Variovorax paradoxus: one gene and its partner. The protein of the gene in region 2 interacts with the protein of the main gene of each other region in a pairwise test. Links are inferred from orthologs where the notes say so. Each region holds a gene or a part of one and is shown on either strand. Other genes may lie near its edges.

Region 1 (3,982 bases), 990 kb from region 2 along the record:
GGGTACATCGAGGCGGCCGGGGCCACGGGCCATGGCGCCAGCCACGCCGTGGCGCGCTTCGTCGAAAAGCCGACGGCGGCGGTGGCCGCAACGCTGATCCTGCAGGGCAACTACTGCTGGAACGCGGGCATCTTCCTGGTCCAGGCCCGCACGCTGGTCGAGGCACTGCGCACACATGCGCCCGACATCCTCGCCACCTGCGAACGCGCGACCGCCGCGGTGTCGGTCGACGGCAGCTTCGTGCGCCTGGACCCCGAAGCCTTCGAAGGCTGCCGCAGCGAGAGCATCGACTACGCGGTGCTCGAGAAGCACGCCGACGTCGCGGTGGTGCGCTTCGAGGGCGCCTGGAGCGACGTGGGCAGCTGGAACGCGGTGGCCCAACTGCACCCGGCCGACGAGGCGGGCAACCGCGTGAGCGGCGCGGGAAGCGTGCTGAACTCGCGCAACACCTTTGTCCACGCGCCGCATCGGCCGGTGGTGGCGCTCGGCACCGAGGACCTGATCATCGTGGACACGCCGGACGCGGTGCTGGTCGCAGGTGCGGACTGCGCCGAACAGGTGGCCGAGGTGGTGCGCATGCTGGCACGCGAAGGCACGGTCGAAGCCACCGAGCATCGCCGCGTGGTGCGGCCCTGGGGCGCCTACGACAGCATCGACACGGGCGAGCGCTTCCAGGTGAAGCACCTGACCGTCAAGCCCGGCGGCAAGCTGTCGCTGCAGATGCACCACCACCGCGCCGAGCACTGGATCGTCGTCAAGGGCACGGCCAAGGCCACGCGCGGCAGCGAAGTGCTGCTGGTGCGGGAGAACGAGTCGATCTACCTGCCCTCGGGCACCATCCACCGGCTCGAAAACCCCGGCAAGACCCTGCTGGAGGTGATCGAGGTGCAGACCGGCAGCTACCTCGGCGAAGACGACATCGTGCGCTTCGACGACACGTATGGCCGCTGCCCTGCGGCCGAGAAGCGCGAGGCGCTCGCGATGTCATCGGCTGTACCGCTTGCGGTCGAACGCGGCGTCGATGCGCCGGCCTGAGCCGTCCCTCATCTCATCTCACCTCACCTGACTGAAGCCATGAAAAAACGTGCTGTCGTCACTGGCATAACCGGACAAGACGGGGCGTACCTGGCCGAGCTGCTGCTGGGCAAGGGCTACACCGTCTACGGGACCTTTCGCCGAACCAGTTCGGTGAACTTCTGGCGCATCGAGTCGCTCGGCATCCAGGACCATCCGGAGCTTCATCTGGTGGAGTACGACCTGACGGACCTGGGCAGTTCGCTCACGCTGATCAGGGATACGGAGCCCGACGAGATCTACAACCTGGCGGCGCAGAGCTTCGTGGGCGCGAGCTTCAACCAGCCCGAAGCCACCACGAACATCAACGGCCTGGGCACCCTTCACCTGCTCGAAGCGATTCGCCTGACGAACCGCAAGATCAAGTACTACCAGGCCTCGACGTCGGAGATGTTCGGCAAGGTCCAAGCCGTTCCGCAGAAGGAAGACACGCCCTTCTACCCGCGCAGCCCGTACGGCGTCTCCAAGCTCTTCGCCCACTGGATGACGATGAACTACCGTGAGAGCTACGGCATCTTCGGTTGCTGCGGCATCCTCTTCAATCACGAGAGCCCGTTGCGCGGCCGCGAATTCGTGACGCGCAAGATCACCGACGCAGCGGCGAAGATCAGGCTCGGCAGGCTCGACGTGCTCGCGCTGGGCAATCTGGACGCCAAGCGCGACTGGGGCTATGCGAAGGAGTACGTCGACGGCATGTGGCGCATGCTGCAGGCCGACAAACCCGACAACTACGTGCTCGCCACCCACCGCACGGAAACCGTGCGGGAGTTCGTCGACATGGCGTTCAGGGCCACGGGCTGCGAACTCCGGTTCGAAGGGACGGCCCAGGAGGAAATTGCCGTCGACCGCAAGACCGGCAAGGTCCTCGTGAAGATCGATCCGAAGTTCTATCGCCCGGCGGAAGTGGAACTGCTCATCGGCGATGCGTCGCATGCCAGGAAGACGCTGGGCTGGGAGCCCCGCACGACGCTGGAGGAACTGTGCACGATGATGGTGGAGGCCGACCTGCGGCGCAACCGCGAAGGCCACTCCTTCTGAGCGCACCGGAGTGCGCTGGCCGCGCGGCAGGCCCGCCTTGAATTGCACTGGGATTGCGCAGGACAAACGAAAACGGCACCCGAAGGTGCCGTTTGTCGTAGGTCTGATTGGTGGGCGGTGGAGGTTTCGAACCTCCGACCCCAGCAGTGTGAATGCTGTGCTCTACCCCTGAGCTAACCGCCCTGAGACACTGCTTTTGAGTTCAGTGTCTTGAACACGTATCGCGCTGTGCGAAGCCTCAGATTATGCCACAGCTTTTCAGGCGTTTTGGCGGAACACCGTTTTTCCACCGCTGGATTTGTCGAGTTGCGACAACACCGCCTCGTGCGCGGCGAGTTCATGCTCGGCAGCCGCGATCACCGGCAGTTCGAACTGGCTCAGGTCGACCGCCACGACCGTCATGCCTTGGGCAGGCTCGTTCGAGGCCACATCGATCAGCAGCGCATCCTGCCCGCGCGTGAGATTGATGTACACGTCGGCAAGCAGCTGCGCGTCGAGCTTGGCGCCGTGGAAGGTGCGGTTCGAGCGGTCGACACCGAAGCGGTCGCACAAGGCGTCGAGCGAGTTGCGCTTGCCGGGGTAGACCAGCTTGGCCATGGCCAGCGTGTCGGTCACTTCGCTCACGAAGGTCTTGAGCGGCGGCAGGCCGGCGCGCTCGAATTCCTTGTTGAGAAAGCCGACGTCGAAGGCCGCGTTGTGGATGATCAGCTCGGCGCCGCGCAGGTACTCGACGATGTCCTTGGCCAGCGTGGCGAACTTCGGCTTGTCGCGCAGGAAGTCGGTGGTCAGGCCGTGGACCTTGAGCGCGTCCTCGTGGCTCTCGCGCTCCGGGTTGAAGTAGATGTGCAGGTCGTTGCCGGTGAGCTTGCGCGCAAACAGCTCCACGCAGCCCAGCTCGATGACGCGGTCGCCGTTCTCCGCAGACAGGCCCGTGGTTTCCGTATCAAGAACGATCTGACGACTCATGCGTGCCCCCAGTCTCGGCACTTCGTGTCCTCGCCGCCCCCCGAGGGGGTGCGAGCTTGCTTGGGGCGGCCCGGCGCTGCGCTCATCAGTGGTTTTCCTTGGCGTGGTTGATCGTGTACTTGGGAATCTCGATCGTCACATTGTCCTGCGCCAGGATGGTCTGGCAGCTCAGGCGCGACTGCGGCTCGAGGCCCCAGGCACGGTCGAGCAGGTCTTCTTCGCCTTCCTCGGCTTCGTTCAACGAATCGAGGCCCGCGCGCACGATCACGTGGCAGGTGGTGCAGGCGCAGCTCATCTCGCAGGCGTGCTCGATGTTGATGTCGTTGTCGAGCAAGGCCTCGCAGATCGAGGTGCCGGCGGGCGCGGTGATCTCGGCGCCTTGCGGGCAGTACTCGGGATGCGGATAGATCTTGATCGTGGGCATGAAATTGTTCTGTCTACAGGGATTCGACCTTGCGGCCTGCAAGCGCGCGTGCAATGCCCGCGTTCATGCGCTGGGCGGCAAAGGCTTCGGTGTCGTTGGCCAGCGTCTTCGTGGCGGCTTCGATGGCGGCGGCTTCGTTGCTGCTCTTGGCGGTTTCGCGCAGCTGTGCCATCGAGGCGTCGATGGCGGCGCGCTCGTCGGCACTCAGCAGGTCGCCGTCGGCATCGAGCGCGCTTTGCGTGGCCAGCAGCATGCGGTCGGCATCGACGCGCGATTCGACCAGCGCGCGGGCCTGCATGTCCTGCTGGGCGGTGGAGAAGCTCTCCTGCAGCATGGTCGCGATCTGGTCGTCCGACAGGCCGTACGAGGGCTTGACCGCCACGCTGGCTTCGACACCGCTGCCCTGCTCCTTGGCGCTCACGCTCAGCAGGCCGTCGGCATCGACCGTGAAGGTGACGCGGATGCGCGCCGCACCAGCCG
Region 2 (8,451 bases):
GCCGGCCGCTTCAGCATCGATAAAAAGTAAGCTCGTTCCCCTCAGGCCGCGCACACCGCGTGGGCGCGGCCTTCCGACTCCATCGCTTCTTTGAGGAAACTCGTTTCATGGCAAACATCGTCGTTGTCTTCCATTCCGGCTACGGCCACACCCAGCGCGTGGCCCAGGCCGTGGCCGACGGCGCGGGCGCGCAACTGCTCGCCATCGACGCCGACGGCAACCTGCCGGCCGATGGCTGGGAAACGCTGGCCGCGGCCGACGCGATCATCTTCGGCTCGCCGACCTACATGGGCGGCGTGAGCTGGCAGTTCAAGAAATTCGCCGATGCGTCGTCGAAGGTCTGGTACACGCAAGGCTGGAAAGACAAGCTCTTCGCCGGCTTCACCAACAGCGCCACGATGAACGGCGACAAGGTCACGACCATGACCTACCTGTGGACGCTGGCCATGCAGCACAGCGGCATCTGGGTCAGCATGGGCATCCTGCCGACCAACAACAAGGCGGCCACGCGCGACGCGATGAACTACGTCGGCGGCTACGGCGGCCTGCTCACGCAATCGCCTTCGGACGCGAGCCCCGCCGAGATGCCGAAGGGCGACCTCGAGACCGCACGCGCCTTCGGCGAGCGCATCGGCACGGTGGCAAGATCGCGCGCATAACGCCCCACCGAACTTCGCCCATAAGGACCTCACGATGACCGACACCATCCCCGAAATCCAATTGCTGCGACCCCACGACAAGGACCTGGGCGGTGGCTTCAACGTGCGCCGCGTGCTGCCGGCGGCGCAGCGCCGCTCGGTCGGGCCCTTCGTGTTCTTCGACCACTTCGGTCCGGCCACCGAGCAGCCCGGCAACGCGCACGACGTGCGACCGCATCCGCACATTGGCCTGTCGACGGTCACCTACCTGTTCGACGGCGCGATGATGCACCGCGACAGCCTCGGCAGCGTGCAGGAAATCCTGCCGGGCGCCATCAACTGGATGACCGCGGGGCGCGGCATCGTGCACTCCGAGCGCAAGCCCGAGCGCCTGCTGGCCGACACCTACGTGAACCACGGCCTGCAGCTGTGGGCCGCGCTGCCGCAGGCCCATGAAGAGGTCGAGCCCAGCTTCGAGCACACGCCGGCAGAGGCGATTCCCGAGCTCACGGTGCAGGGCGTGCCGGTGCGCGTGCTGGTGGGCGAGGCCTTCGGCGTGCGCTCGCCGGTGAAGACGCTGGCGCAGACGGTCTACCTGGACATCGCGCTGCCGGCCGGCGGCCGTTTCGAGCTGCCCGCGCTGGCGCCCGAACTGGCGGTTTACATGGTCGATGCCGATGCGCAGGTGAACGGCGAGCCGGCGCCCGCCCACACGATGGCGGTGCTGCCCGACGGGCAGGGCGCGGTGTTCACGGCCGACACGGCAGTGCGCCTCATGGTGATCGGCGGCGAGCCGCTCGATGGCCCGCGCTACATCACCTGGAATTTCGTTTCGAGCCGGCGCGAACGCATTCTCGAGGCCGGCGGCGACTGGGCCGCGCAGCGCATGGGCCAGGTGCCTGGCGAGACCGAGTTCATTCCCCTGCCGGGCAAGCCCTTCGGCGTGCGCGAACCCGACGTCGGCACTACGCCGGTCTGAGCCTGCGCGCCTTGTTTATTGCTTGATGCCGATGTCCGGGTCTTCCGAGGCCCGGGCGCTGGCGTCGGAGGCGCGCGCACTGAGGTCGGGTGCCAGGGCCCGGCGTCCGTCGAACACGAAGCAGTCGCCGTGGTAGTGCGCGCCGCCGACGTCCTCGAAGTACTTGAGGATGCCGCCTTCGAGCTGCAGCACGTGTTCCACGCCTTCCTCGCGCATGAGGATGGCGGCCTTCTCGCAGCGGATGCCTCCGGTGCAGAAGCTCACCACGGTCTTGCCTTCGAAGTCGGCGCGGTGCGCCTTCAGTGCGGGCGGGAATTCGGTGAACTTGGTGATGCGCCAGTCGATCGCGCCGTCGAAGGTGCCTTCGTCGACCTCGAAGTCGTTGCGCGTGTCGAGCATCACGATCTCGCGGCCTTCGTCGTCGTGGCCCTGGTCGAGCCAGCGCTTGAGCGTGGGCGCGTCCACGCCGGGCGCACGGCCGGCGGCGGGCTGGATCGCGGGGTGGTCCATGCGGATGATCTCGCGCTTGAGCTTCACCAGCATGCGCCGGAAGGGCTGCGTGGCCGACCAGCTTTCCTTGGTTTCGAGGTCGGCAAAGCGCGCATCGGCACGCAGGTCGGCCAGGAAGGCGTGGATGGCCTGCGCCGTGCCTGCCAGAAACAGGTTGATACCTTCGGGCGCCAGCAGGATGGTGCCCATGAGGCCCAGGGCCTGCGCGCGGTCGCGCAGGGTCTCACGCAGCACGGGGCTGTCGTTGATGCCCACGAACTTGTAGGCGGCGATATTCAAAATCTCTTGCACGGGGCGGGATTGTAGGGATCACCGCACCACATCGTGGGGTGGCGCTTCCTACAATCGACGGATGTTTGTTCACCTGCGTCTGCACACCGAGTTTTCCGTCGTCGATGGCACGAATCGAATCGACGAAGTCATCAAGGCCGCCGCTGCCGACAAGCAGCCCGCATTGGCCATCACCGACCTGAACAACCTGTTCGGGGCGGTCAAGTTCTACAAGCAGGGCCGGGGCAAGGGCGTCAAGCCCGTCATCGGCGCTGAAATCTTCATCGACGGGCTGGGCAAGGAGCCCGGCGCGTTGACCCGCCTCATCCTGCTGGTGCAGAGCACCGAGGGCTACCTCAACCTGTCGGAGCTGCTGGCCCGCGCCTGGACGCAGAACGTGAGCCGCGGCCAGTCGCAGGCGGCCTGCAAGCTCGAATGGCTGCAGGAGCTGCAGGGCGGCCTGATCGCGCTGTCGGGTGCACAGGCCGGGCCGCTGGGCCAGCCGCTGCTGCAAGGCCAGGAAGAGCGCGCCGCCGAGCTGGCGCTGCAGCTCGCGGGCATGTTCCCGCACCGCTTCTACATCGAGCTGCAACGCGCCGGCCGCCCCGAAGACGAGCCGCACGTGATTGCCGCGGTGAAGCTCGCGGCCCGCCTGAAGCTGCCGGTGGTCGCCACGCACCCAGTGCAGTTCGCCGAACGCCAGGACTACGAAGCGCACGAGGCGCGCGTGTGCATTTCCGAAGGCGAAATTCTGGGCAACCCGCGCCGCGTGCGCAAGTTCACCGAAGAGCAGTACTTCAAGTCGAGCGCCGAGATGCAGGCGCTGTTCGCTGACGTGCCGAGCGCGCTGGCCAACACGGTCGAGATCGCCAAGCGCTGCAACCTCACGCTGGTGCTCGGCAAGCCGCAGCTGCCCGACTTTCCGACGCCCTTCATCGCCGAAGGCGTGCGCATGCCGATCGACGAGTTCTTCCGCCAGGAATCGTTCGAGGGCCTCGAGGTGCGGCTGAAGCACCTGTACCCCGACGAAGCCAAGCGCGAGGCCGAACGGCCGCGTTACGTGGAACGCCTCGAGTTCGAGATCAACACGATCCTGAACATGGGCTTCCCCGGCTACTTCCTGATCGTGGGCGACTTCATCAAGTGGGCCAAGGAAAACGGCTGCCCCGTGGGCCCGGGCCGGGGCTCGGGTGCGGGCTCGCTTGTGGCCTACGCGCTGAAGATCACCGACCTCGATCCGCTCGAATACAAGCTGCTGTTCGAACGTTTCCTGAACCCCGAACGCGTCTCGATGCCCGACTTCGACATCGACTTCTGCCAGGGCAACCGGGACCGCGTGATCGACTACGTGAAGGACAAGTACGGCCGCAACGCCGTGAGCCAGATCGCCACCTTCGGCACCATGGCCGCGCGCGCGGCCATCCGCGACGTGGGCCGCGTGCTCGACATGAGCTACATGTTCTGCGACGGCATCAGCAAGCTGATTCCGAACAAGCCGGGCATGTCGGTCACGCTGCAATATCCGCCCGCGACCAAGATCGAAGGCGACAAGAACAACTACGCCATCGAGATGGAGCCGCAGCTCGCGGAGCGCATCGAGAAGGAAGAAGAAGTCCGCATGCTGGTCGAGCTCGCGCAGAAGCTCGAAGGCATGACCCGCAACATCGGCATGCACGCCGGCGGCGTGCTCATTGCACCGGGCAAGCTCACCGACTTCTGCCCGCTGTACCAGCAGCCCGGCAGCGAATCGGCCGTGAGCCAGTACGACAAGGACGACGTCGAAGCCATCGGCCTCGTGAAGTTCGACTTTTTGGGTCTTGCGACGCTCACCATCCTGGAGATTGCGCGCGAGTTCATCATGAAGCGCCACAAGGGCCAGGAGAACTTCGCGTTCGAGAACATCCCGCTGAACGACGGGCCGACCTACCGCCTGTTCTCCGACGGCAAGACCGAGGCGGTGTTCCAGTTCGAATCGCGCGGCATGCAGGGCATGCTGAAGGACGCGCGGCCCACGCGCCTGGAAGACCTGATCGCGCTGAACGCGCTGTACCGCCCGGGCCCGATGGACCTGATTCCCAGTTTCGTGGCGCGCAAGCACGGCCGCGAAGACGTGGAGTACCCGCACCCGGCCGTGGCCGAGATGCTCTCCGAGACCTACGGGATCATGGTCTACCAGGAGCAGGTGATGCAGACCGCGCAGATCCTGGGCGGCTACTCGCTCGGCGGCGCCGACTTGCTGCGCCGCGCGATGGGCAAGAAGAAGCTCGAGGAAATGGCCGAGCACCGCGAGAAGTTCCGCGCGGGCGCGCTGGCCACGCACGGCATCGTGCAGGACAAGGCCGACGAAATCTTCGACTTGATGGAGAAGTTCGCGGGCTACGGCTTCAACAAGTCGCACGCCGCCGCCTACTCGCTGCTGGCGTACCACACGGGCTGGCTCAAGGTCCACTACACGGCCGAGTTCTTCTGCGCGAATATGACCGTGGAAATGGACGACACGGACAAGCTCAAGCTCTTGTTCGAAGACGCCCAGAAGAACTTCAACATCACCTTCGAGCCGCCGGACGTGAACCGCGGCAACTACCGTTTCGAGCCGGTCACCAACAAGATCATCCGCTACGGCCTGGGCGCCGTGAAGGGCACGGGCCAGCTCGCGGTCGAGGCCGTGGTGCGTGCGCGCGAAGAGGGCGGGCCGTTCAAGAGCCTGTACGACTTCTGCGTGCGCATCGACCGCCAGCGCATCAACAAGCGCACGGTCGAAGCACTCATCAAGGCCGGCGCGTTCGACGCGATTCAGCAGAACCGCGCATCGCTCATTGCCTCGGTCGACCGCGCCTTCGAGTTCGCCAACGCCACGGCGGCCAATGCGTCGCAGGTCGACATCTTCGGCGACTGCGAACACGGCTCGGCCACGCAGGAGCCCGACTTGGTCGACGCCACGCCCTGGGGCGTGAAAGAGCGCCTGACCTTCGAGAAGACGGCCGTCGGCTTCTACCTCTCGGGCCACCTGTTCGACGAGGTGGCGCACGAGGTGCGGCGCTTCTGCAAGCGCGAGATCGGCGACCTGCTCGACAGCCGCGACCCGCAGGTCATTGCCGGCATCGTGAGCGACTTCCGCGTGATCAACGGCCAGCGCGGCCGGCTGGCGATCTTCAAGCTCGACGACAAGTCGGAGTCGATCGACGCCACGGCCGACGAAGCGCTCATCAACGCCAACCGCAACACGCTGAAGGACGACGAGCTCGTCATCGTGAGCGGCAAGCTGCAGCCCGCGCGCGGTGGCTTCGAGGCGCGATTCCAGGTGCAGCAGGTGTGGGACTTGGCCTCGGCGCGCTGCCGCTTCGGCAAGTTCCTGCGCGTGGCAGTCAACGGCAAGGTGCCCGAGATCGCGCGCCTCCTGAAAGACTTTCCGGCGCGCACCGAGCAGACCGAGGTCGGCGATCTGGTGCACGGCCTGCCCGTGCGCCTGTCGATGGCGCGGGGCGGGGCGCAGGTCGAGTTGCAACTGGGCGAGCGCGCCAAGTTCTTCCCGACCGATGCGGCGCTTGCGAGCTGGACCGCGCAGGCCGAAGCGGGCAAGGCACAGGTCATCTACGATTGATCGGACCGCGCGAGCCTGGGGAACCCCCAGGCCTGTGCGCGGTCCATCTGTTGTTGCAACCTGGCCTTGGGCCACTCACAGGAGAAACGACCGCATGCATTTCAAGAAGATCCTCAAGACCACCGCGTTGACGTTCGGCGTGGCGCTGCCCATCGCCGCGGCCTGGGCCCAGTACGCCGGCCCGACGTCGGTGCCGAACCTGACGGTCAAGCAGTTGCTCGAAACCGGCCAAGACGACCAGCACGCCACGGTGCGCGGCTTCATCGTCTCGCACGACGGCGGCGAGCACTACACCTTTGCCGACGACACGGGCCGCATCAAGGTCGAGATCGACGCCAAGTACTTCCCTCCGGGCGTGAAGATCGACGACAAGGTGCGCGTCGAGCTCAGCGGCGAGTTCGACAAGGACCGGCTCACCGGCAAGACCGAACTCGACGTGAAGCGCGTCATCAGCGTCCTGCGCTGACCCCGGCCTTTGCGATGGCCTGCTCGACCTGGTCGAGCACGGCCTCGGGGGCGTGCAGCCAGTCCTTGGCCAGCACCTGCATCACCTGCCAGCCGAAAGCATCGAGGATGCGGGGGCGCGACACATAGCGCTCCAGCACGTTGTGGCGGTGGCCGTCCTGCGCCGCACCGTCCACCAGAATGCCCAGCGCATAGTGCCCCTGGCCCGATGCGCGCACCGCGAGGTCGCAGCGAAAACGCGACTGCCCCACCTGTTCGTCCACCGCATGGCCGCGTGCGCGCAGCGCCTGCGCGATCTGCGCCGTGACGTCGTCCGTGCGCGCCTGCCGCGCCACGTGGCCGCGCGCGAGCGGGTTCATGCCTTCGAGCACGCGCCGCGCCGTGTCCTCGTCGCCGCGTGACAGGCACTCGGCATAGCGCAGGAAGTTCTTCAGCGCGGCCGCGCCCTCGTTGTGGTCGTTGGTGATCGCCTCGTGGCGGATGGTCGAGACCACCGCCATGTGGTGCTTGGCGCGGCTGAAGATCACGTTCAGCCGCTTCTCGCCGCCGCGCTGGTTGATGGGGCCGAAGTTCATCAGCATGCGGCCCTCGGGGTTGGGGCCGTAGCAGATGCTGAGGATGATGATGTCGCGCTCGTCGCCCTGCACGTTCTCCAGGTTCTTGATGAAGAGGCCGCAGAACTGGTCGTCTTCCTCGCGCACGTACTCGGCCTCGAGCCGTGCCGCAAAGTCGGCATCGACCGCGCCGAGCGCGTTCAGCTCTTCCTCGATCTCGCCCTGCTGCGCTTCGGAGAACGCAACGATGCCCAGGCTGCGCCCGGTCTCGCGCTTCAGCAACTCGCGCACCAGCTGCGCGATGTGGCGCGCCTCGCCGTCGTTGATGCGGTTCTCGTACACGGCGTCGGCCACGCGGTGGAAGCTGATGGCGCGCGAGAGCAGGGCGTCGACCTGCGCCTTCACGGACTCGTCGGTCGGGCTGCGCGACTGCACCACGATCTCGCCGCGCTCGGGCGCGGGCAGGCTGCGATCGGGAATGGTGTACAGGTTGCCCGCGTAGAAGGCCGCGTTCGAAAAACCGATGAGCGACTCGTAGCGGCTGCGGTAGTGCCAGGCCAGCAGCGTGGCCGGCAGGTTGCGCGCACCCTGGTTCAAGAGGCTGTCGGCATCGAGCACGACGGCGATGCGTTCGGCTTCTTCGCCGTTCTCTGCATCGTCGCCTTCCACGGTGACGGTGTCTTCCTCGGCGTCGCGGGCTGACGAGAAGAAGCTGGTCGGCGGCAACTGCATCTCGTCGCCCACCACGATGATCTGCGGCGCGCGGTACAGCGCGGGCACGGCTTCTTCCACTGGAATCTGGCTGGCCTCGTCGAAGATCACCACGTCGAACAGGTCGGCCGCGAGCGGCAGCGTGTCGGACACCGACAGCGGGCTCATGAGCCAGATCGGTTTCATGTCGCGCACCACGCGGCCGGTGTCACCGCTGGCGAGTTCGCGGATCGCCTTGTAGCGCATGGTCTTGCCGAACTCGTGCTCGAGCTCGCGGCGGCCCGCGTTGTAGCTCTTCTTGAAGACCTTGCCGTCGGCGTCGAGCTGGCTGGCGGGCAGGGCGCTCTTCTGCACATGGTCGCGGAAGCGCTGGCGCACCGCGGCGGCGAGCGTGCGTGCGTTGCGTTCGAGCAGCTTGCGTTCGCCTTCGCCCAGGCGCTGTGCATGGCGCGCGAGCGTGGCGCCGTCGAAGCGCGGCAGCCAGCGCTCGGTGCGGTAGACGCGCTCCAGCCCTTCGCGCGCGACGGCGTACTCGATCGCCTCGGGCGGCAGCGGCAGCGTGCGCAGCGCGGCGGCCACGGCCGGGTCGGCATCGGCCAGTTCCTGCAACGGCTGCAGCACCGACGGCAGCGCATCGGCCTGGTCGCGCAGCGTGCGTGCCAGCGCGTCGAGCGCGTCCAGTGGCTGCGCGCCGGCGTCGTGCAGCAGGTCGTGCCAGAGGGC

Evidence for each region. Proteins that work in one complex are often made in the same cells at the same time.
Region 1: the proteins of dnaE (region 2) and dnaQ interact in binary tests that used the Escherichia coli proteins (3 or more experiments, as listed by UniProt). The link is inferred for Variovorax paradoxus from one-to-one orthologs.

The regions. Positions count from the first base shown.
Region 1 is NZ_CP045644.1:4,752,662-4,756,643, reverse strand. The notes cover bases 1,225-3,982. They hold dnaQ (DNA polymerase III subunit epsilon), read right to left. Parts: upstream 3,079-3,982; coding sequence 2,371-3,078; downstream 1,225-2,370. Other genes in these bases: hscA (Fe-S protein assembly chaperone HscA), read right to left, coding at 3,516-3,982; fdx (ISC system 2Fe-2S type ferredoxin), read right to left, coding at 3,164-3,502; gmd (GDP-mannose 4,6-dehydratase), read left to right, coding at 1,225-2,112. Outside these bases: GFK26_RS21965 (mannose-1-phosphate guanylyltransferase/mannose-6-phosphate isomerase), read left to right, coding at 1-1,035; more of gmd, read left to right, coding at 1,075-1,224. UniProt on the Escherichia coli protein: DNA polymerase III is a complex, multichain enzyme responsible for most of the replicative synthesis in bacteria. The epsilon subunit contain the editing function and is a proofreading 3'-5' exonuclease.
Region 2 is NZ_CP045644.1:5,736,233-5,744,683, reverse strand. Bases 2,119-6,198 are described here. They hold dnaE (DNA polymerase III subunit alpha), read left to right. Parts: upstream 2,119-2,479; coding sequence 2,480-5,998; downstream 5,999-6,198. Other genes in these bases: GFK26_RS26510 (YgiW/YdeI family stress tolerance OB fold protein), read left to right, coding at 6,093-6,198; GFK26_RS26520 (sulfurtransferase), read right to left, coding at 2,119-2,418. In the rest of the region: GFK26_RS26535 (DoxX family protein), read left to right, coding at 1-30; GFK26_RS26530 (flavodoxin family protein), read left to right, coding at 108-659; GFK26_RS26525 (pirin family protein), read left to right, coding at 694-1,617; more of GFK26_RS26520, read right to left, coding at 1,633-2,118; more of GFK26_RS26510, read left to right, coding at 6,199-6,464; GFK26_RS26505 (AAA domain-containing protein), read right to left, coding at 6,448-8,451. UniProt on the Escherichia coli protein: DNA polymerase III is a complex, multichain enzyme responsible for most of the replicative synthesis in bacteria. This DNA polymerase also exhibits 3' to 5' exonuclease activity. The alpha chain is the DNA polymerase catalytic subunit.